4 regions of the Kitasatospora sp. NPDC101108 genome follow, and region 4 is predicted to be linked to each of the others. Evidence: riboswitches for the same ligand, from Rfam matches in the RefSeq annotation. Region 4 holds a riboswitch; each other region holds the start of a gene.

Region 1 (5,264 bases), on a different contig from region 4:
CGAAGAAGTAGCACCGCGTCCGGCGGCGGCCCCGGACTCCGGTCCGGGGCCGTCGCCGTCGCCGTCACCGCCGCCGTCCCGGGATCGGCAGGGGCCGGGGGCGGGCGGGGCGGGTAGGTTCGAGGTGTGACGACGAATGCTGTGCCGGCGAGCGCTCCGGGCGCGAAGTTGATCCTGCTGACCACCACCCACCGGGTGGCCCCCGGGCTGCTGACCTGGCCGGCCTGGGAGGCGCTGCGCTCGGCGGGCCGGGTGCTGGTCGCCGACGAGGGGCACCCGCAGGTGGCGGCCGTGCGGCAGGCCGGGGTGGCCGTCGAGGTGGTCCCGGCCGGGTCGGCGCCGGCCCTGGCCCGGCTGCTGACCGGGCAGCCGGCCGACGCCGGGCCGACGGTGTGGCTGGGCAGCCCGGACGGGGACCCGGGGCTGACGGACGCGCTGGCCCGCCTCGCCGTGGAGCACGCCGGCGAGGTTCCGGAGATCGAGGTCCTGCCGGGCTCGTACGACCTGCCGGGGGCCCGGCTGCTGGACCTCGCCTCGGTGATGGACCGGCTGCGCTCGCCCGGCGGCTGCCCGTGGGACGCCGAGCAGACCCACGAGAGCCTGGTGAAGTACCTGGTCGAGGAGGCCTACGAGCTGGTCGAGGCGATCGAGGAGGGGGACCGGGGCACGCTGCGCGAGGAGTTGGGCGACGTACTGCTGCAGGTGTTCTTCCACTCCCGGATCGCCGAGGAGCACCCCACCGACCCCTTCACCGTCGACGACGTGGCCGGGGACATCGTGGACAAGCTGGTGTACCGGCACCCCCACGTGTTCGGGGACGTCGAGGCCGGCGGCGCCGCCGAGGTCGAGGCCAACTGGGAGCAGCTGAAGGCGGCCGAGAAGGCGGACCGGGAGTCCGTCCTGGACGGCGTGCCGGCCGGGCTGCCCGCGCTGGCGTACGCGGCGAAGCTGGTGTCCCGGGTGCGCCGGGCCGGCTTCACGGAGGTGCCGGACGAGCCGTACGAGCTGCCGGCCGAGCTGACCGCGGAGTCGGCGGGCCGGCTGCTGCTCGCGGTGGCGCAGCGGGCGCACGACGCCGGGGTGGACGTGGACGCGGCCCTGCGCTCGGCCGCGCGCGGCTACCGGGACGCGGTGCGCGCGGCCGAGGGGCTCAAGCCGGAGTAGGACGGGACGGACGGCTCAGGCGGCCGTGGCGGTGCTCCCGGCGGGGCGCCGCTGCGGCGGCACGAGTTCGCCGATGGCCTCGCCGATCAGGGCGACCAGTTCGGCGAGGCGCTCCAGGTCGAGGTGGTCGGGCAGGTCGGCGAGCGAGACGACCCGCTCGCCCTTCGGGCCGGCGACGCAGAAGAGGTCGATCGGACCGAGGTGCTTCTCGGCGGTGTCGACCAGGGCGGCGACGTCGCTGGGCCGGCGGATGTCGCCGCAGACGCCCACCACCGGGCAGCCCGGCCGGTCGAGTTCGGCGGCGAGGTCCTCGGCGATCCCGACGTGCTGGTCGGCGATCAGCATCCCGGCGGCGCCGGCCGCGGCGAACCGGCGGGCGAGGTCGGCTCCCGAACCGCCGTCGAGTACCGCGATGACGACGACTGCTCCGCTGACCCGCATGGCCTGCTCCTCCCTGTGGGCGACACCGCACCGGCGCCCACGCGTACTGCGGAGGATCGTAGGCACGTCCTGACCCTCCGCAACAGGGATTACCCCGCAGGTGACCAGGGTCACGCCTGCCGCCCGGCCAAGAGCTCTCCAAGGGCTGTCCACGACCCGGCTACGCCCCGTTCACGGAGAGTCGGCGCGCTGGTCGCACGCCGCTCGCACGCCGCTCGCACGCCGCTCACGGGCGGTTCGCGCACCGGTGACGCGGCGGTGGCCCCGGTGGTCGTCCGGGCGCGTCCGGTCCAGCGGTTACGGTCGACCCATGCCAGCTCAGCCCGACGGCGCCCAGCCCGCCGCCCAGCCCGCCCCGCAGCTCTTCACCTGGGAGTTCGCCGCCGACCCGTACCCCGCCTACGCCTGGCTGCGCGAGCACGCCCCGGTGCACCGCACCGAGCTGCCGAGCGGGGTGGAGGCCTGGCTGGTGACCAGGTACGCGGACGCCCGGCAGGCGCTCGCGGACAGCCGGCTGTCGAAGAACCCGGCGCACCACAGCGAGCAGGCGCACCGCACCGGCCGGGTGGGCATCCCGGGGGAGCGGCAGGCGGACCTGATGACCCACCTGCTGAACATCGACCCGCCGGACCACACCCGGCTGCGCCGCCTGGTGTCGAAGGCGTTCACCCCGCGCCGGGTGGCCGAGTTCGAGCCGAGGGTGCAGCAGCTGACCGACCGGCTGATCGACGGCTTCGCGCAGCGCGGCTCGGCGGACCTGATCCACGAGTTCGCCTTCCCGCTCCCCATCTACGCGATCTGCGACATGCTGGGCGTGCCGGCCGAGGACCAGGACGACTTCCGCGACTGGGCCGGGATGATGGTGCGACACACCAAGCCGGGACAGGGCGGCGGCCGACGTGGCGGCGTGGGGCGGGCGGTGAAACGGATGCGGGCGTACCTGCTGGAACTGATCCACCGCAAGCGGGCCGACCTCGGCGACGACCTGATCTCCGGTCTGATCCGGGCGAGCGACCACGGTGAGCACCTGCCCGAGAACGAGGCCGCCGCGATGGCCTTCATCCTGCTCTTCGCCGGGTTCGAGACCACGGTCAACCTGATCGGCAACGGGACGTACGCGTTGCTGCGCAACCCGGACCAGCGGGCGCTGCTGCAGGAGTCGGTGGTGCGTGGTGAGACGGCGCTGCTGGAGACCGGGATCGAGGAACTCCTGCGCTACGACGGGCCGGTGGAGCTGGCGACCTGGCGGTTCGCGACCGCGCCGCTGACCATCGGCGGGGTGGAGATCCCGGTCGGCGACCCGGTGCTGGTGGTGCTGGCGGCGGCGGACCGCGACCCGGCCCGGTTCTCCGACGAGAACACCCTCGACCTGGCCCGGAGCGACAACCCCCACCTGGGCTTCGGGCACGGCATCCACTACTGCATCGGAGCCCCGCTGGCCCGGCTGGAGGGGCGGTCCGCGCTGGCCACCCTGCTTTCCCGGCTGCCCGATCTGCGGCTGGCCGAGAGCCCGGAGAACCTGCGCTGGCGCGGTGGCCTGATCATGCGTGGACTGCGTGAACTTCCGGTCGAATTCACTCCCGAGCTCCGCTCGCCGCACGCCCTTTCCGAGGGCCCGGCACACTGACGTGACGTCGCATTCCGGGCGCTCGCAGCGGCATGAACGACCATCAAACCGGACAAAGCGCTGCCGTTGGTAGGCGATCGGACACGGGCCGTAATTCTGGTGTGATATCGACGATATGAGCTTGTGATCGGTCTGAGGATCTGTCTAGTCTCCCTGGAGTTCGCAGCTGCGGACCCCGTGCGCGGAACGCCGAATCCTGCCCGCCGCGCCACGGGAAACCGACCAGACCCTGGGCAGGGGCGGGGGAACCAGGTTTGTTGCCGTCCCTCCACGGCTTGGGGTGAAGCCGCCCGAGCGGAATCGTTTCCGCCGCCGGCGGCCGGGCCACCTCCCGGTCCGAACCCGACAGCTCACCTCGCAGGCGTGCGGAGAGGGACTTCTTCATGCTGCTCGTTGGATCTGGCCGTCATCGCCGTCGCACCCAGGCCGAGAAGGCCATCGCCGTCGCCGGTGTGGCCGGCGTCGGACTCGCGCTGCCGCTCCTCACCGCCACCGGTGCCTCCGCCGCCCCGGCCTCCTCCTGGGACTCCGTCGCCCAGTGCGAGAGCGGTGGCGACTGGAGCATCAACACCGGCAACGGCTTCTACGGCGGCCTGCAGTTCACCTCCAGCACGTGGAAGGCGTACGGCGGCACCGCCTACGCGCCGCAGGCCAACCAGGCCAGCCGGGCCCAGCAGATCTCGGTCGCCGAGAAGGTGCTCGCCTCGCAGGGCCCGGGCGCCTGGCCGGTCTGCTCCATGAAGGCCGGGCTGAGCAAGGGCGGTGCCCCCGCGGCCGTGGACACCTCCTCGGACACCAAGGCGCAGTCCGCCCCCAAGCAGCAGACGCCGAAGCGGCAGGCCCCCAAGGCCGCCCCGAAGCCGGTCCAGCAGTACGTGCCGAAGCACGCCGCGCCGAAGAAGGCCGAGCAGCCGGAGACCCAGCCGGTCCAGCAGTACACCCCGAAGCACGCGGCTCCGCGCGCCGCCCAGCCGGCCCCGGCCCCGCAGACCGGCCACGACTACACCGTCCGTTCCGGTGACACCCTGTCGGGCATCGCCGCCGCCCAGGGCGTGTCCGGCGGCTGGCAGGCGCTGTACGACGGCAACCGCGGCACCGTCGGCGGGGACCCGAACCTGATCGTGCCCGGCCAGGTCCTGCACCTCGGCTGAGACCCGGCGGAGGGGGCCGACCGACCGGTCGGCCCCCTTTCGTCCGCCCGCGCCCTCCTTCGTCCGCCTTCGTCCGCTCAGGTGGGACAAGCTGGGACAAGCAGGTGAACTACCGGTGGGTAGTGGGGCCACACGCTGAGACGGAGCCGAGGTCGACGTGGTCCCGGGAGCCCGGGCGGTTAGGCTCTGGTCGTAACGACTCCGCAATCCTCCGGCCGACAGCGCCACCGTCGAGCCGGACCCTGCTTCCGCAAGGAGATGCTTCGTGCCGTCCATCGATGTCGTCGTAGCCCGTGAGATCCTCGACTCCCGCGGCAACCCCACGGTCGAGGTCGAGGTCGGCCTCGACGACGGCAGCACGGGTCGTGCCGCTGTTCCGTCGGGTGCCTCGACCGGCGCCTTCGAGGCGCTGGAGCTGCGCGACGGCGACAAGAACCGCTACTTCGGCAAGGGCGTGGAGAAGGCCGTCCTGGCCGTCATCGAGCAGATCGGCCCGGAGCTGGTCGGCTACGACGCCACCGAGCAGCGCCTGATCGACCAGGCCATGCTCGACCTGGACGCCACCCCGGACAAGTCCTCGCTCGGCGCCAACGCCATCCTGGGCGTCTCGCTGGCCGTCGCGCACGCCGCCTCCGAGGCCAGCGACCTGCCGCTGTTCCGCTACCTGGGCGGCCCGAACGCGCACGTCCTGCCCGTCCCGATGATGAACATCCTCAACGGCGGCTCGCACGCGGACTCCAACGTCGACATCCAGGAGTTCATGATCGCCCCGATCGGCGCGGAGTCCTTCTCCGAGGCCGTCCGCTGGGGCGTCGAGGTCTACCACACCCTCAAGGGCGTGCTGAAGGAGCGCGGCCTGTCCACCGGCCTCGGCGACGAGG
Region 2 (5,264 bases), on a different contig from region 4:
CCGACTGCTGCTCGCCTCGACCGAAGTCGTGGTGGACGGCGGCGAGACGGTGCTCGCTCCGGACGCCACCGGCTGGTGGGCGGTCTGACGTGGTTGCAATAGGCTCTGGGACCGTGACTACGGCGCGACTCTCAGACATCGCGGCACAGGCGGGGGTCAGCGAAGCCACCGTCTCCCGCGTGCTCAACGGCAAGGCGAACGTCTCCGCCGCCACCAGGCAGACCGTCCTGGCGGCGCTGGACGTGCTCGGCTACGAGCGGCCGACCCGGCTGCGCCAGCGCAGTGCCGGGCTGATCGGGCTGATCACGCCGGAGTTGAGCAACCCGATCTTCCCCGCGCTGGCGCAGGTGATCGAGCAGGTGCTCAGCCGGCACGGCTTCACGCCGGTGCTGTGCACCCAGACCCCGGGCGGGTCCACCGAGGACGAACTGGTCGAGATGCTGGTCGACCGGGGCGTGGCGGGCATCGTCTTCGTCTCCGGGCTGCACGCCGACTCCACGGCGGACCACGACCGTTACGCCCGGCTGGCCGGGCGCGGGGTGCCGTTCGTGCTGATCAACGGTTTCAGCGAGAAGATCGACGCGCCGTTCATCTCGCCGGACGACCGGTCCGCGATGTGGATGGCCGTCCAGCACCTGGCCGAACTCGGGCACGAGCGGATCGGTCTGGCGGTCGGGCAGCGGCGGTACGTGCCGGTGCTGCGCAAGATCGAGGGCTTCACGGCGGCGATGCGCGAGGTGCTCGGGCTCGGGCAGGAGGAGGCGGAAGGCCTCGTCCACCACACGCTGTTCAGCGTGGAGGGCGGGCACGCGGCGGCCGGAGCGCTGCTCGACAAGGGCTGCACGGCGATCGTCTGCGGGAGCGACATGATGGCGCTCGGGGCGATCCGGGCGGTGCGGCAGCGCGGGCTGTCGGTGCCGCACGACGTCTCGGTGGTCGGCTTCGACGACTCACCGCTGATCGCCTTCACCGAACCGCCGTTGACCACGATCCGCCAGCCGGTCGAGGCGATGGCGACGGCGGCGGTGGACGCGCTGCTGGAGGAGGTCGGCGGGAACGCCGCCCAGCGCGGGGAGTTCATGTTCCAGCCGGAGCTGGTGATGCGGGGCTCCACGGGGGCCTGCGCGCGCTGAGCCGGCCGGTCGGCGGGAACGGGCCAACTGACGGGCCCCGGAGGGCGGTTGCTCTCCGGGGCCGGTCGGCGTTCGCCGGCCGGTCAGCCCTCCTGGACGTTCCGGCGGTCGGTGGAGACCCGCCGGCCGTCGGCCGCGTCGCCGGTCCGGGTCTCGGTGCGGCGGCCGCGGGCCAGGTAGTCGCGCAGTACCAGCTCGACGGCGTCCTGGGGGTTCTTGGTGCCGGAGAGCAGCATCGCGTCGATCGCGAGGTTAGCGTCGATCGTGACGGTGACCTGGGCCATGGTGACTCCTCCTCGGGTGCGGAGCAGCAGCATGCCCGCTGCGGGGGAGTTCGACCATGCGGAACCGGGAGCTGCGGAACCGGGAGCTGGGGGACCGGGGACTGCGGCCGGGCCGCGGGGCCGGCCGTCCGGGTACGCCGAAGCCCCGGGAGGAGTGAGCGGGCTCTTTCCCGGGGCGGTCGGGCGAGGCTGACGGGTGGGGCAGACGGCTGTCGGATGACAGATGACAGATGATGAAATCTGTTATCCGTTATCTGTTACCGTCAGCTGTCGTCTGCCGGCTGTTTCCTGTCAGCTGTTCGGCGTTCGCGGTGCTCAGACCCGGCCGGCGAAGTCCGGGGCCCAGTTGGCGATGGTCTGGAGCCGGACGCCCGAGCTCGGGTTGGCGGCCTCGACGTACTGGCCGCCGCCGACGTAGATGGCGACGTGGTAGACGCCGGAGTCCTGGCCGTTGTTCGACCAGAAGAGCAGGTCGCCCGGCTGGAGGCTGTCCAGCGACACGTGGGTGCTGGCGGCGGCCTGGTCGGCGGCGACGCGCGGGATGTTGATGCCCGCGGCGCGCAGCGCGGCCTGGGTCAGCCCGGAGCAGTCCCAACCACCGTTGCCGGTGCCGCCGTAGACGTACGCCTGGCCGACCTTCGACTCGGCGAAGGCGACCGCGGCGGCCATGCTGCCGGTGGCGGCCGGGGCCGAGGCCTGGGTCTGCGCCGGGGCGGCCGGCTTCGCGGCGGGCTTCGCGGCGGGCTTCGCGGTCGGGGCCGTGGTCTGGGCGACCGGCTTGGCGTCCACGGAACCGCCGTTCGAGGCCTGGCCGGACTTCTGCGAGCGGTCGAACCAGTTGAAGTCCGAGCCGGACTTGGTGGCGGTGGAGGACTGGTCGGCCTGGGCCGCGGTGCCGTCACCGAAGGTCAGCTGCTGGCCCGGGTAGATGGTGTCCGGGCCATCGGTGAGGGTGCCGCGGTTGAGCTCGTACAGGTGCTGCCAGCCGCCCTGGACGTTGTGCTTGGTGGCGATGGAGGACAGCCAGTCGCCCTCGACGACGGTGTAGGCGCCGGCCTGGGCCTGCGCCGGGTGCTGCTTCGCCCAGTTGCCGGTGGCGGGCTTGGCGGAGGCGGAGGCGGAGGCCGAGGCGGAGTCACCGGAGGCCTGGGCCTGGGCCTGGTCCTGGGCGGGCGCGGACGGCTTGGCGGACGCCGCGGCCGGGGCCGGGGTCTGGGCCGGCTTGGCGGCGGGCTTGGCGGCGGGCTTGGCTGCCGTCGAGGTGTCGACGGCGGCCGGGGCGCCGCCCTGGGTCAGACCGGCCTGGACCGAGCAGACCGGCCAGGCGCCGGGGCCCTGCGAGGCCAGGACCTTCTCGGCGACGGCGATCTGCTGGTCCTTGGTGGCGAGGTTGGCCTGCGGGGCGAACGCGGTGCCGCCGAAGGCGGCCCAGGTGCTGGAGGTGAACTGCAGGCCGCCGTAGAAGCCGTTGCCGGTGTTGATGCTCCAGTTGCCGCCGCTCTCGCACTGGGCGACCTTGTCCCAGGTGGCGACGGAGGCGGCGTTGGCGGTGCCGGTGGTGAGGCAGGGGACGGTGAGGCCGACGCCCGCGACGCCGAGGGCGGCGATCACGCGGCGGGTGCGGCTGGACAGGCGGGTGCCGTTGGAAGGCAGCATGAAGACGCGGTCCTCTCCCACGCCTGCGAGGTGAGCTGTCGGATTCGGGCTGGAGTTGCCCGGCCGCGCTGTGGCACGGCTTCACCCCTAGCCCAGGACCGTTTCCGGGAAGCGGTCCGGGGCGACTTACCTGTGGTTCCCCCGCTCCTGCCGTGATGCGATTTCGCGCTGCCAGGACATCCGACGGCAGGACTCGGCGTCGCGGATGACCTGGGTCCGTGTGGTCACGAACGGGGAGCACGTTAAGCAGACTTAAGTTCAAACTGCAAATACCTGTGATGCGCATCACGGTTTACGAAAAAAGGCCGAACGGCTTGAATTCCATGATCGGAAATGATCGTTTTCCGGCAATTCCGCGATGAATTCTCAAAACTGGCTCCGCCTCAGAAGTGATGTGACGGAGCGTTGAGGCGCGGAGGGGGCGCGTTCGCCGGACCGGGGGAGCGCCCCGGATCCGAGCGCCCGATGATGGGTCGACTATTCATCGACAAAAGGCATCAGAACGGACATTGCATGGCAATGACCGCTTAACTCCCCTGCGGGGCAATCCGAACAAACGGAAAGGGCCCGGAACGCGGTCGTTCCGGGCCCTTCGGTGGTGCGGGTGCGGCGACGGGTGGCCGCGGGTGTCCGTCAGCCCTCCACGGGCCCCTGAGCGGCCGCGTGGGCGCGCCGGGAGCCCTCCCCGGCCCCGGCGGTGGCGGCGGCCTCCGCCTCGGCCTCGGCCAGCTCCTCCGCCGACGGCGTCGGCAGCGCGGCCAGGTAGGTGGAGGCGATCAGCTGGCCGACGGTCGGGTACGCGCCCAGCGGCGCCGCCGACGGGCAGCCGGTCTCCTCGGCGGCCGCGGCGAGCAGTTCGGAGTCCGCCTCCGGGCCGATGACGAGCGGGGCCAGCGCCGGGCGCTCGGAGCCGGTCTCCTTGAGGTGCTTGACGGCCCCGGCGACCGAGCCGGGCACGTCGAGCGCCGCGGCGACGACCGGGACGGCCAGTCGGGCGGCCAGCAGCACGCCGGTGATGCCGGCCGCGGCGGCCGCGTCCTCGCCGCCCACGGTGGTCAGTACGACGCCGTCGGCGGCGGTCGCGATGGCGAACAGCCGGGCCCGGTCGGCCCGGGCCAGTCCGGCCTCGGACAGCCGCACGTGGACGGCCTCGGCGAGCAGCGGGTGCGGGCCGAGGGCGTCGGTGACGGTCGCGCCGTACTCGGCGGCGAGGGCGTGAAGTCCGGTCAGGAAGCCGTGCGGGCCAGGCACCAGCGGCACCACGACGGGCGTCGGCAGTCCGGCCTCGGCGGCCGCCGCCAGCAGCTCCGCGACGGTGCGGTCCTCGGAACCGCCGTCCCCGGCGCCGTCGGCCGGAAGGTAGCCGACCGCGGCCTGGACGCCGACGTGCTCGCTGCGGACGATCGACAGCAGCTCCTCGACGACCGAACGGGACTCGGGCCCCGCGGTCGCGGGCACGGCGAGCACCAGGGCCGGCGAGCCGGTGCGGATCTCGGGGCGCTCGGGGCGGCGGTGGCGCCCCCGCGCACGGGAGCCTGGAGTGCGGACGGGCAGTGGCGCGCCCGGGATGGCTGCGGTGCTCATGCCGGAGATCGTAGGACATCGGCCCGTCAGGCCTGCAGTCGGCTGCCGTACGGGTTTCGGGTGGTCGTGGTGCGGAGGTCGTGTCGCCGCCCCGACGGTCCGGGCGGTTTGCCTACAATCCGGACATTCCTCGCCCAATGTCCGCCAGGGCCCGCATTGTTGCCCTGACGTGTCCGGAGGGGCGGCGCGTTGCATCCGGAGCGCGTGAGATGTCTCACAGGCCGGAGGTGGCCTGACGGAGGGTCACGGCGGTGCGACTCCCGGCATTCGAAGATCAACATTTAGCGGGGGGATGCTCACGGCCGGTTATGGACGAACCGACGATTCCATCGGCTATGTCCGTTTACGTACCGTCAGGAGAAGAGCCCGTGAAGAGTTCGGGGCGACCGTAAAAGCCCCCGTGCACCTGCAATGTCCCGTGCTGATGCACGTGCACTGGAGCTATCATCGCGTCAAGTGAGGCGTTGCGCCGGACCGGTACGGGGCCGGTCCTCTCGTTCGGCGGGTGCCGGGGCGCCGCGCTGGACGACAACTCCGGAGCTCTTCGGGAGACTTCTATGCACGACTCGCAGGACACGCACGGCTCGAACCACACCTACAACGGGAT
Region 3 (5,264 bases), on a different contig from region 4:
GATGTTCGAGGAGATCGCCGGGCTGCGCCCGTTCGCCGAGGCCGTCCACCTGCTCGCCGAGCGCACCGACTGGCCCGCCCTGTACGACCCGGCCCGGCTCGCCGCCAACCGGATCCCGATCGCCGCGGCCGTCTACCACGACGACATGTACGTCGATGCCGGCCTCTCCCTGCGCACCGCCCGCGCGGTCGGATCCCTGCGCGCCTGGGTCACCAACGAGTGGCAGCACGACGGGGTCACCGCCTCCGGCGACCGCGTCCTCGCCCGCCTGATGGACCTCGCCGCCGACCGCGCCTGATACCCCCACCACCCCACCCCCTGCCGTAGGGAAAGGAACGAAGAGATGAGACTCACCCCCCTCGCCGCCGCACTGGCCGCGGCGCTCCCGCTGGTCGCCGGCACCCCGGCCCTGGCGGACACCGCCCAGCCCACCACCGCGCCGGCCTCCGGCTGCGCCCTGCCCGGGAGGACCGGCTGGACGGACGAGGGCCACGACACCGACTACACGCAGTTCCAGCGGCCGCTCGGCACCAAGCACGTGCTGATGCTCTTCGTCGACTTCCCCGACGCCCCGGCCACCGGATCCCCGGACGACTACTACCGCGTACTCGCCCCCGCGCAGGAGTGGATGAAGCAGGACTCCTACGGCCGGGTCGGGCTCGACATCGATCCGCTGAAGCGGTGGATCACCATGCCGCAGACATCGGCCTCGTACGGCTTCCAGCGCGGCATCACCTTCGAGCAGCAGGAGCTCTACGTGAAGCAGGCCGTCCAGGCCGCCGCCCCGTACACGGACTTCTCGAAGTACGACATGCTCTACATCGTCCCCACCAGGTCCGCCTCCGCGATCAGCTTCTCGCCCACCTACCTCTACGACCCGACCACCGCCGGCATCACCGTCAACGGCACGCGGATCAAGTGGGCGATCACCTTCGGCCAGGACATGTACCACTGGGGCTACAAGGTCGCCGACCACGAGACCTCCCACACCTTCGGCCTGCCCGACCTGTACGCCTTCGCCGGCACCGACGTGCACCGCTACGTCGGCGGCTGGGACCTGATGGGGAACATCGCCGGCCCGGCCCCGCAGCACACCGGCTGGGAGCGCTGGAAGTTCGGCTGGATCGACGACCACCAGGTCGCCTGCCTTCCCGCCGCCGGCGGCCGGACCGTCCGCCTGAAGGCCGTCGAACGCCCCGGCGGCACCAAGATCGCCGTGGTGAGGACCGGCGACACGACGGCCTACGTCGCCGAGTCCCGCCGATCCGTCGGCGCGGACGGCAACGCCTGCGCCACCGGCGTCCTCATCTACAAGGTCGACACCTCCACCACCACCGGCAACGGGCCGATCCGGGTGGTCACCAACCCCGACGCCGCCGCACCCACCGGGAACTGCACCGCGCCGGACATGCAGACCTGGCAGCCCGGCCAGTGGTTCCAGGACGACACGGCCCGCATCCGGATCCACGTCATCGCCTCCGACGCGTCCACCGACATCGTCCGGACCGACCGGTGGTGACCGCGTAGCACCGGAACGGCTCGCGAGCGGTGCGGCCGACACGACATCGCCTCGACCGCACCGCCACGGTGCCACACCGCACGGATCGTGCCGGGGGCCGGGCACGTCATCCGGAGGGAGCGGAGATCACCCTTCGACAGGCAGCCGTACCCGTGGCCGGCGCCGTGGCCCCCTGGCGCTCAAGCCAGCTCCGGTAGACCGTGCTGCGAGCGGCTGCCGTCCAGTACGCCTCGGTGACGGTCCGCACGAGCGAAGGACGCAGCGACGCGAGCGGTCCCTCCTCGTGCCAGGCGAGCACATGCCGGTACCAGAGCGGATCGCCGACGATCGGCCGTACGGCGATGCCCGGCACCTCCTCGAAGGTGGCCTGGCAGAAGCTCACCGCGTGGCCGCTGCGGACGAGGTCCAGGACGAGCCGACCTTCCACCTCGTGGACGACACGAAGGCGATGGCCCAGGACGAGCAGGGTCCTGGACCAGTACTCACGGATCCGGTCGTTGTCCGGCCGAGGAGCGGCCCAGTCCTCGCCTCCGAGATCCTCCAGCGCGACCTCCTCCAGCGACGCGAGCGGATGAGCCGCGGGCAGGGCCACGAAGAGCGGTTCGGTGGCTATCGGCTCGCCGGCGACTCCTGCGGGGAGCGCGAGCTCGTACCCGGGGCTGTCGCCCACCACGGCCGCTTCGAGCCGGCCGCCCGCGACGGCCTCGACGAGCGGGACGGGGCATCCCTGGCCCCGCGAACTGATCTCGGCCTCCGGATGGTGCGACCTGATCGCGGTGATCAACCCGCCGAGCAGCGGAGCGTTGACCGAGCCGAGCCGGAAACGGTGCTGCGACCAGCCCGTCCTCGCGGCGAGGGCGGAGACCTCCAGCAGTTCGTCGACGGTCGGCAGCACCGCCCGTGCCCGGCTGAGGACCTCCTCCCCGAACGCGGTCGGAATGACGCCCGACTGCGCGCGGCTGAACAGCTCCGCTCCGAGCGCCCGCTCGATCCGCGCCAACTGCGCACTGAGGCCGGGCTGGGTCAGCCGCAAGGACGCGGCGGCCCGCGTCAGACTGCCGCAGTCCGCGATGCTGCAGATGATCCGGAGGTGCCGGAATTCGAGCTCCATGGCGAGATGTTATGGAGATCGAGCCCACCTCAACAGATGTCCGGCGGTAGCGGACCAGCTGCCACGCCGACGCCCTCGGATCAGAGACACGGATCACTCCGTTCCGGTCGGGGGCAGGGGTCTGCTCCATCTCCGGGCATTCCTTCACCCGGGCCCGGCACGGCCTCGCTCCGTACGACCCCGGGGAAGTGTCGGAGCATCAGGTTCGAGCGCGAGCCGCCGCCATCGGCCGGCCGGGCGGGCCTGCGAGTTCGGCCTGGGCGTGAGACGCATCACACCGCCTTGCCGTACGTGTGATGGTTTGTTTACGTTTCCTCTCGTTCGTCCCCACACGAACCCCACTCTCCGGAACGCCGAATCCTGTCGCCGGACCGAGCGGGCACGCGCAACACCAGCATCAGCGGCAGGAGCGGGGGAACCACAGGTAAGTCGCGCTGCCCGGACCGGTCCGGGCAGCGCTAGGGGTGAGGCCGCGCTCGGCGCGGCCGGGCAACTCCAGCCCGAACCCGACAGCTCACCTCGTAGGCGTGGGAGAGGAAACACCGCATGTCTGCGAACAGCCGATTCGGCCTGTCCAGCCCGATCACCCGCCGGTTCAAGGGCGTCGTCGCCGCCGCCGTCATGGCCGGCGTCACCCTCGCCGTCCCCGCCGTCTCCGCCGGCTCGGCGGAGGCCGCCACCGCCAACAGCCCCGCCGCCCTGCAGAAGCTGGCCGCGCAGATCGTGCCGGCCAACCAGCTGGCCTCGTTCGACCAGATCATCGCTCACGAGAGCGGCTGGAGGGTCAACGCCACCAACCCCAGCTCCGGCTCCTACGGCCTGCCGCAGGCGCTGCCCGCCAGCAAGATGGCGTCGGAGGGGTCCGACTGGCGAACCAACCCCAGCACCCAGCTGCGCTGGGCGCTGAAGTACATGAACGGCCGCTACGGCAGCCCGAACCAGGCGTGGGTGTTCTGGCAGAACCACCACTGGTACTGATCCTGGTGGCCGCAGGGTCGTGTCATCTGCCGCAGCGGGGCCTTCTGCGGCTCCCTCCGCGCCCCTGACGGGTAACGCGGCGGTCTGACGGGGCGGCGTTGCCGCGCTGGTCGACGGCGACCACCCGGTAGCGGTCGCTCAGGGCCCGGCCGGCGCGTCCCGCTCGCCCGCGTGGCCGGCCGGGCCCGTGCGGCAGGACCACGGACGGGCCCGGCGGCGGCCCGTTCGTGGGGGGTTATTCGGGTCGGGTCGTCCCGCCGCTCGCTTCGCATAAGCGCTTCTTCGGACTTCCGAATCCCCGCTTCTGAAACCCTCATCGTGAGTAACATTGCACTCACGCTGTGAAATTTCACAGCCTGAAGGACTTCTCAGGAACAATAACGATAAAATAACAGTGGACTGGACCAATTGGCTCGGCGCCCGCCAAGTCGCCTTCGTGCAGCATCCGTTGGCCCATGACTCCTCGCCGTCCCTGTGCGTGGCCGCAAGGCGCCCCGGACTCCTTTGTTCCGGTTCTGACGCGGCTCTGCCAGACTCCCCCGCATTCGGTTTCACCTAACGGGGAGTGAGATCTGACGCATGAGCAGACACCGCAGGAAATCACGCCGATGGGCCGTGGCAGCAACCGGCGCCGTGCTGGCCGGTGCGGCCGCGCTGGGTATCGGCGCCGTGGCCCAGGCGGGCCTGGTCAAGGGAACCGTCATCGGGGGGCAGGGGAACTACAGCACCGTCAACGAGCGTGTGCTCCCCTCGCTTTCGGCCCGGGTCTCCGGTCAGGCCGCGCCGGGCGACCGCATCCCGATGATCTGCCGTACCACGGGGGACACCGTCGAGAACGACAACCGCTGGATCTGGTCCGGCGGCTACTACGTCGCCGACGCCTTCATCAGCGAGGACACCGGGAACCTGCCGGTCTGCGGCTCCACCCGGCCCACCAGCTGGACGGCGCTCGACATCACCATGCAGAAGCAGGTCCAGGACCAGTGGTGCTGGGACGCGTCCGGCCTGACGGTCGCCACCTACTGGGGTTACCACCAGTACAACCAGTACGACTTCTGCCGCCTCGCCCAGCAGGGCCGCTGGCTGGACTGCAACGACCGGCCCGCCACGCTCGACGACATGGCCAACGGCCTGTCCGCCATGGGCTTCCGCAACAGCGGCTACGACCTGAACCGCAACGCCTCGTTCAGCGAGGTCACCAACGAGATAGCCAACGGGCGGCCGTTCGCGGTGCGCATCGGCTGGACCTCGGGCGGCGGGCACATGAACGTCATCTACGGCTACGACAGCACCAGCAACATGATCGCCGTGGGAGACCCGTGGCCCAGCACGCAGACGTACACCTGGTGGAACTTCGACACCTACGTCAGCAACGGCTCGTTCCGGTGGACCCACTCCCGGGTCGGCATCCACGCGTGAGGAGACAACCAACCATGAGGACACTGAAGGCGGTTGCCCTCACCACCGCCGCGCTCGTGAGCGTCGGCGCCGCCACCACGACAGCCCGGGCCGACAGCGGGGGCGATGCCCCCGACTACGGCGCCGCCCAGCAGCTGCTGCACTCCGGCCGGACGCACGACACCGTCTCCCGCTTCCTCGGCGCCGCGAGGACCGCGGTCTCGCCCGGCGGCGGTCCCGGCACCGGGACCGGTGCCG
Region 4 (5,264 bases):
CCGACACGTACTTCACCAAGGACGTCCCCTCGGCGATCGAGGCGAGCTACCGGGTCTCGGCCGACCCGAAGGCCTGGGCCTTCATGGGCAACTCGACCGGCGGCTACTGCGCCGTCAAGCTGGCCATGCGCCACCCGGACGTCTTCCCGACCGCCGTCGCCCTCTCCGGGTACTACGAGGCCGCCGACGACCCGACCACCGGTGACCTCTTCGGCGGCAGCAAGCAGCGCCGCGACGAGGCCAACCTGATGTGGCGGCTGAAGAACCTGCCGCAGCCGAACGTCTCGGTCCTGCTGGCCGGCACCAAGAAGGGCGACGGCAGCTACAAGCAGGACACCGAGGCGTTCATCGACGCGGTGCACAGCCCGATGAAGGTCTCGTACAGCATGCTGGAGAACGGCGGCCACAACTTCGAGACCTGGAGCGCACTGCTGCCCTCCTCGCTGGAGTGGCTGTCCCAGCACCTCAAGGTCCCGGACCAGCCGGGTCAGCCGGGCCAGTCGGGCCAGTCGGGTCAGCCGGGTCAGCCGGGTCAGAGCGTCTGACGGACGACTCCGCCGGACCGGAACGCACGGAACCCCCGGGACCGGCCACGGCCTCGGGGGTTCGTCGCGTCGTCACACCGCTCAGGCCACCCGCTCCAGCGTCCCGGTGTGCAGCTGGCCGACCCGGCCGCCCTCGCCCTCGAAGGTCCAGAAGGCCCGCACGGTCAGTGCGTTGAGGTCCATCACGTGGCTGACGGTGATCCCGCTCTGCTCCGTCCAGCTGACGAAGTAGATCCCCGGAGCGATCTCGGCGACGTGCAGCCGCACGTCCTCCCACTGGCCCGCCGACTCGCCGAGGCCCTCCCAGCGCAGCCGCGCGCCGTCGGCCGAGTAGGTGTTGCGGAAGGCCGCGCCGTTGTCGACCCGGAAGACGTAGGTACGGCCGGCGAAGGCGGGCAGGGACGCGGTCATGGTGGGGCGGAACCTCTTCTCGGGAGCGTGGGACGGACCGTACGGACCGGGCACACCGGAGTCGGCGCACTTGTGCACCGCGGAAAATGCCAGGGTTCCAATTTATCCGACCGGGCGGACTCGGGCGGCCCCGCGCCACGGTGCGGTCTGCCACCGTCACGCCGCGCGCGGTGTGCGACCGGCACATGGGCGCGACCGCGGACCGGTCCTACCGTGCACGCCCATGAGACGTACCCCCACCCGACGACGCGTCCCCGCCGCCCTCTCCGCCCTCCTCCTGAGCCTCACCGCCCTCCTCCTCGGCGCCCCCTCCGCCGGAGCGGCCACCATCCCGAAGGCCACCTCCGCCGCAACGGCCACCACCGCCGCAACGGCCACCACCGCCGCAACGGCCGCCGCCCCCCTCGCCCTCGAAGCCACCTTCCCCGCCCCCGGCAACGGCTGGGCCAAGGTCGAGCGCTACCTCGACCCCACCCCCGGCTTCCGCACCGAGCAGTTCCCCGCCGACGGCCGCGGCGACCAGGACGGCCCCCGCCGCACCTACTTCGGCACCGGCGAGCCGTACTCCGGCCGCTTCCTGCTCTACTCGGCCCCCGGCTGGGACGCCGGCGGCACCGGTACCCCCGTCCTGCTGGTGCACGGCGCCAACGACAACGCCGACCGCGCCTGGGTGAACCCGGGGGAGGGCGGCATCTGCGGCGCCGCGAGCTGCCCGTCCACCGGCCTCGCCCAGTACCTGGCCGGGACCGGCCACCGGGTGTTCGCCGTCGGCTTCGCCCACAAGCACGGCGACAACCTGCTCCAGGCCCAGGCCGTCGGTGACGCGATCGCGCTGATCCGCGCCCGGCTCGGCGTCCCCCAGGTCGACGTGGTGGCCTGGAGCAAGGGAGAGGTCGCCGCCCGCGCGTACGTGTCCTCGGTGCGGCCCTCCTGGGGGCGGCCGTACGCGGGCGACGTGCGCCGCCTGGTCACCCTCGGCGGGCCGAACGGCGGGCTCGACTACGTCTACGCGCACGGCTGGGACTTCGACCTGGCCACCTGGCCGGCCTGCGGCGGCACCGCCAACGCGCCGTCCCCGCACCTCTACATGACCTGCTACGGCACGTACACCGCCCAGCCCTGCCTGGGGGTGCTGCCGACCGGCGGCAGCGACTGCTACCCGGGCCAGCGCCAGCTGCTCGCCCGCTGGGACGCCGTCTACGGGGTGGACACCACCGCCCAGGACTGGTGGACCACCTACTACGGCGGCCAGGGCCTCCACGCCTCCGGCCAGGGCATCCAGGCGGCCGTCGACGCGGGCTCGCTGATCGCCCCGCTCCGGCGCGCCGGGATCCCGGCCTCGGTGCCCACCTACCTCCTCGCGGGCGGCTCGGCCGACATCCCGGGCGTGCTCGACGAGAACCGCGGTCCCAGCGACGGCATCGTGTTCACCGCGAGCGCCCTGGACACCACCGGCATCGCGACCGTCGGCGGCACCCGGCTGCTCAGCGGGCTCAACCACCTGGAACTGGCCTGGTCGCCGGAGGCCGAGAGCCAGGTGGCCGCCTGGCTCGGCTGAACCGCCGGGCCTCGACCCGCGAACCCCCGGCCGCGGCGCCGGGATCGATCAACTCGGCGGCCACGCAGCGTCGTTGATCGACACCACTGTGAGCTGCGCGACAACCGGCCGGATGGAGTTGTCCGTTCACGCACAGCCTGCCTAGCCTGCAACGGGTCGTCCGCCCTCGCGGACTCCGCCGCCGGGACGCCGAGTCCTGTCCACCCGTCGGCGGGCAGCCGAGCACGACAGCGGACGGGAGCGGGGGAACCAAGGTCAGCGCCCGGCCCGTACGCACCAGCGTGCGGGCTCCGGCTAGGGGTGAAGCCGCTCCCCGGGCGGCCGGGCAACTGCAGCCCGAATCCGACAGCTCACCTCGCAGGCGTCGCAGAGGACTCCCATGCCCCAGCCTGCCGGGCGCGGTCGCGCGCCCCGTCACGCCCGTCCGTCCCACCGCGGACGCAACGCCGCCCTCGCCGCCACCGGTGCGCTCGCCATCAGCGGCGCCGGCCTGCTCGGGCTGCCGGCCGTCGCCGGTGCCCAGGCCGCCACCGGCCCGACCGTCACCCAGGACCGGCTCGCCCCCGCCACCATGGTCGCGGGCAAGGCCACCACCGCCTCGCTGAGCCTGCACTCCTCGTCCTGCTTCGTCGCCAGGACCGTCGGCGTGGGCGTCCGCGACGCGCACGGCACCAACCTGGACTTCCCGGGCAACGCCGGCAACGTGCAGCTCTGCCCGAGCGGGTTCTCCTTCACCAGCGGCGCGCGCACCCTGCCCGCCGGGACCTACACCCAGTTCGGCTTCTGGCAGGACCTCGGCGGCGGCTGGCACAACCTGCCCTCGCAGCAGCTGGTGGTCTCCCGGGCCGGCACGTCGACGCCCGCCCCGGCCCCGACGGCCACCCCCACCGCCAAGCCGTCGCCGACCACCGCTACCCCCACGACCGCCGCGCCCACCACCGCCGCGCCGACCACCGCCAAGCCGACCCCGACGGCCACGGCCACCACGCCGCCGACCGTCGCGCCCACCACGGCGCCGACCGCGAGCCCGAGCGCCACCTCCAGCCCGAGTGCCACCGCGAGCCCGAGCACCCCGGCGCCGGCCTCCCCGATCGCCGGGAAGTCGCTGACCTGGTCCGACGAGTTCAACGCCCCGATCGACTGGGGCCGGCGCTGGGTCGGCGACAAGAGCACCGCGTACAAGTACGGCAACCACAACCCGGACGACAACAAGCTCGACTGGCTGAACAAGAACAACGTCAGCGTCGCGAACGGCGTCGCCACCTTCACCGCCACCCCCGGTGGCCCCACCCTGGAGAACGGCCAGCAGTCCTGGAACACCGGCTTCCTGACCACCGAGGGTTCCGCCGAGGGCTTCCAGGTCAAGACCGGCGACTACGCCGAGACCCGGGTCAAGCTGCCCTCCGGCACCGGCGCCTGGCCCGCCCTGTGGACCTGGAAGAACGGCAACGGGGAGGTCGACTCCTTCGAGTACCACCCCGACAACCCGGACCTGCTGGAGCTGACCAACCACGTCAACCCCGGCAACGCGGACTACTACACCGACGCCAATGCCGTCGCCAAGGACCAGTGGGTCACCATCGGCACCTACTACGGCGCCAACTCGGTGGACTGGTACGTCAACGGCGTCAAGGTGTTCTCGGACGGCAAGGGCGTGGGCGCCGACTTCTCGGCGTACCTGATCCTCAACCTCTCCGTCGGCGCCGGCAAGTACCACCCGGCGCCGCAGGGAAACACTCCGATCACCTTCGCCGCCGACTACGTGCGCGTCTACCGCTGACCGCGGACGCCGACCGCGGACGCCGACCGCGTGTAGCCCGCAGACCAGCCGCTCTCAGGAACCGGCAGCCGTCTCGACCACTTCGATGGCGAACGGCTGCCGGTTGTTGCTTCCGTCCCGGTCGTCCGGGCTGTGCACCTCGACCGCCCCGCCCTCCAGCACGCCCAGCGGCACGTCGGGGGAGATCCGCACCGGGACGAGCGCGGTCGCGCTGCGCCCCTGCTTCAGCCCGGCCCCGAAGACGCAGCGCACCGTACGCCCGCCCCCCGGCACCGCGCAGTCGGAGGGGAAGTACGGGCCCTGCGGTGTCACGCCCCGCGGCAGGACGACGACCACCGTGAACGGCGAGCCCGTGGTGTCCGGGCCGCGGTTCGCGACGAAGGCACGGACCGTGGTGGTGCCGCCGGGCGGGGCGGCCGCCGGATCCTGCCGGACCACCTCCAGGTCGGAGTCGGACCGCACGGCGGCCGGGCCCACCGACGCGACCCGCGGCTTCGGCCGGGGCACGGGACCCGGGGCCGCAAAGGACGGTCCGGCGGCCAGCAGCGCGACCGCGCAACCCGCCGCCGTCACCGCCGTGGACGGCGCCCCACCGGATCCGACCCGAAGCTCCCTGCGCCTGTCCTGCCCGCGTGCCATCGCCGCTCACCGCTCCCTCGCGCTCCGGCGGCCCGCTCGGGCGCGGGCCGCGTCCGCACCAGGGTGGTGGCACCGGCCCCGCGGACCCGGAGCAACCCGCCCACGCGTCCGTCGAACGGAGGACGGTGGGGGAGGGATCCGACGGCATCTCCACGTCACATGATCCACACGTCACATGGTCCCCACGTCGCATCCCGCTCAGAAGGATTGACGGTCCGTCAGGGAGCGAGGACCTGCCCGAGACGGGAGGCGATCTGGTGCATCACCGGCACCAGCGAGGACGCCCCCGCCTGCTCCTCCAGCGCCCGGATCCGGGCCTCCGGGCCGGACA

What was found. A riboswitch is a leader RNA that binds a small molecule or an ion and turns the genes downstream of it on or off. The one in region 4 is predicted to bind cyclic di-AMP.
Region 1: another riboswitch for cyclic di-AMP. It lies ahead of ACZ6Z8_RS09985 (transglycosylase family protein); the one in region 4 lies ahead of ACZ6Z8_RS15590 (glycoside hydrolase family 16 protein).
Region 2: another riboswitch for cyclic di-AMP. It lies ahead of ACZ6Z8_RS28160 (transglycosylase family protein); the one in region 4 lies ahead of ACZ6Z8_RS15590 (glycoside hydrolase family 16 protein).
Region 3: another riboswitch for cyclic di-AMP. It lies ahead of ACZ6Z8_RS20950 (aggregation-promoting factor C-terminal-like domain-containing protein); the one in region 4 lies ahead of ACZ6Z8_RS15590 (glycoside hydrolase family 16 protein).

Annotation. Positions count from the first base shown of each region.
Region 1 is NZ_JBVJLM010000003.1:374,671-379,934, reverse strand. It holds gene mfd (transcription-repair coupling factor) at 1-11, shown strand, start outside; gene ACZ6Z8_RS10000 (nucleoside triphosphate pyrophosphohydrolase) at 127-1,164, shown strand; gene ACZ6Z8_RS09995 (SDR family NAD(P)-dependent oxidoreductase) at 1,180-1,605, opposite strand; gene ACZ6Z8_RS09990 (cytochrome P450 family protein) at 1,916-3,232, shown strand; cyclic di-AMP (ydaO/yuaA leader) riboswitch at 3,443-3,610, shown strand; gene ACZ6Z8_RS09985 (transglycosylase family protein) at 3,616-4,383, shown strand; gene eno (phosphopyruvate hydratase) at 4,649-5,264, shown strand, end outside.
Region 2 is NZ_JBVJLM010000015.1:136,196-141,459, forward strand. It holds gene ACZ6Z8_RS28145 (glycoside hydrolase family 13 protein) at 1-88, shown strand, start outside; gene ACZ6Z8_RS28150 (LacI family DNA-binding transcriptional regulator) at 114-1,133, shown strand; gene ACZ6Z8_RS28155 (hypothetical protein) at 1,217-1,417, opposite strand; gene ACZ6Z8_RS28160 (transglycosylase family protein) at 1,733-3,073, opposite strand; cyclic di-AMP (ydaO/yuaA leader) riboswitch at 3,081-3,251, opposite strand; gene ACZ6Z8_RS28165 (sirohydrochlorin chelatase family protein) at 3,707-4,657, opposite strand; gene ACZ6Z8_RS28170 (DUF397 domain-containing protein) at 5,215-5,264, shown strand, end outside.
Region 3 is NZ_JBVJLM010000009.1:116,438-121,701, forward strand. It holds gene ACZ6Z8_RS20935 (alpha/beta fold hydrolase) at 1-298, shown strand, start outside; gene ACZ6Z8_RS20940 (M6 family metalloprotease domain-containing protein) at 344-1,519, shown strand; gene ACZ6Z8_RS20945 (LysR family transcriptional regulator) at 1,626-2,630, opposite strand; cyclic di-AMP (ydaO/yuaA leader) riboswitch at 3,010-3,173, shown strand; gene ACZ6Z8_RS20950 (aggregation-promoting factor C-terminal-like domain-containing protein) at 3,177-3,608, shown strand; gene ACZ6Z8_RS20955 (papain-like cysteine protease family protein) at 4,224-5,027, shown strand; gene ACZ6Z8_RS20960 (hypothetical protein) at 5,042-5,264, shown strand, end outside.
Region 4 is NZ_JBVJLM010000006.1:54,171-59,434, reverse strand. It holds gene ACZ6Z8_RS15605 (alpha/beta hydrolase) at 1-545, shown strand, start outside; gene ACZ6Z8_RS15600 (MoaF-related domain-containing protein) at 627-956, opposite strand; gene ACZ6Z8_RS15595 (esterase/lipase family protein) at 1,180-2,514, shown strand; cyclic di-AMP (ydaO/yuaA leader) riboswitch at 2,779-2,886, shown strand; gene ACZ6Z8_RS15590 (glycoside hydrolase family 16 protein) at 2,894-4,294, shown strand; gene ACZ6Z8_RS15585 (hypothetical protein) at 4,349-4,756, opposite strand; gene ACZ6Z8_RS15580 (IclR family transcriptional regulator) at 5,152-5,264, opposite strand, start outside.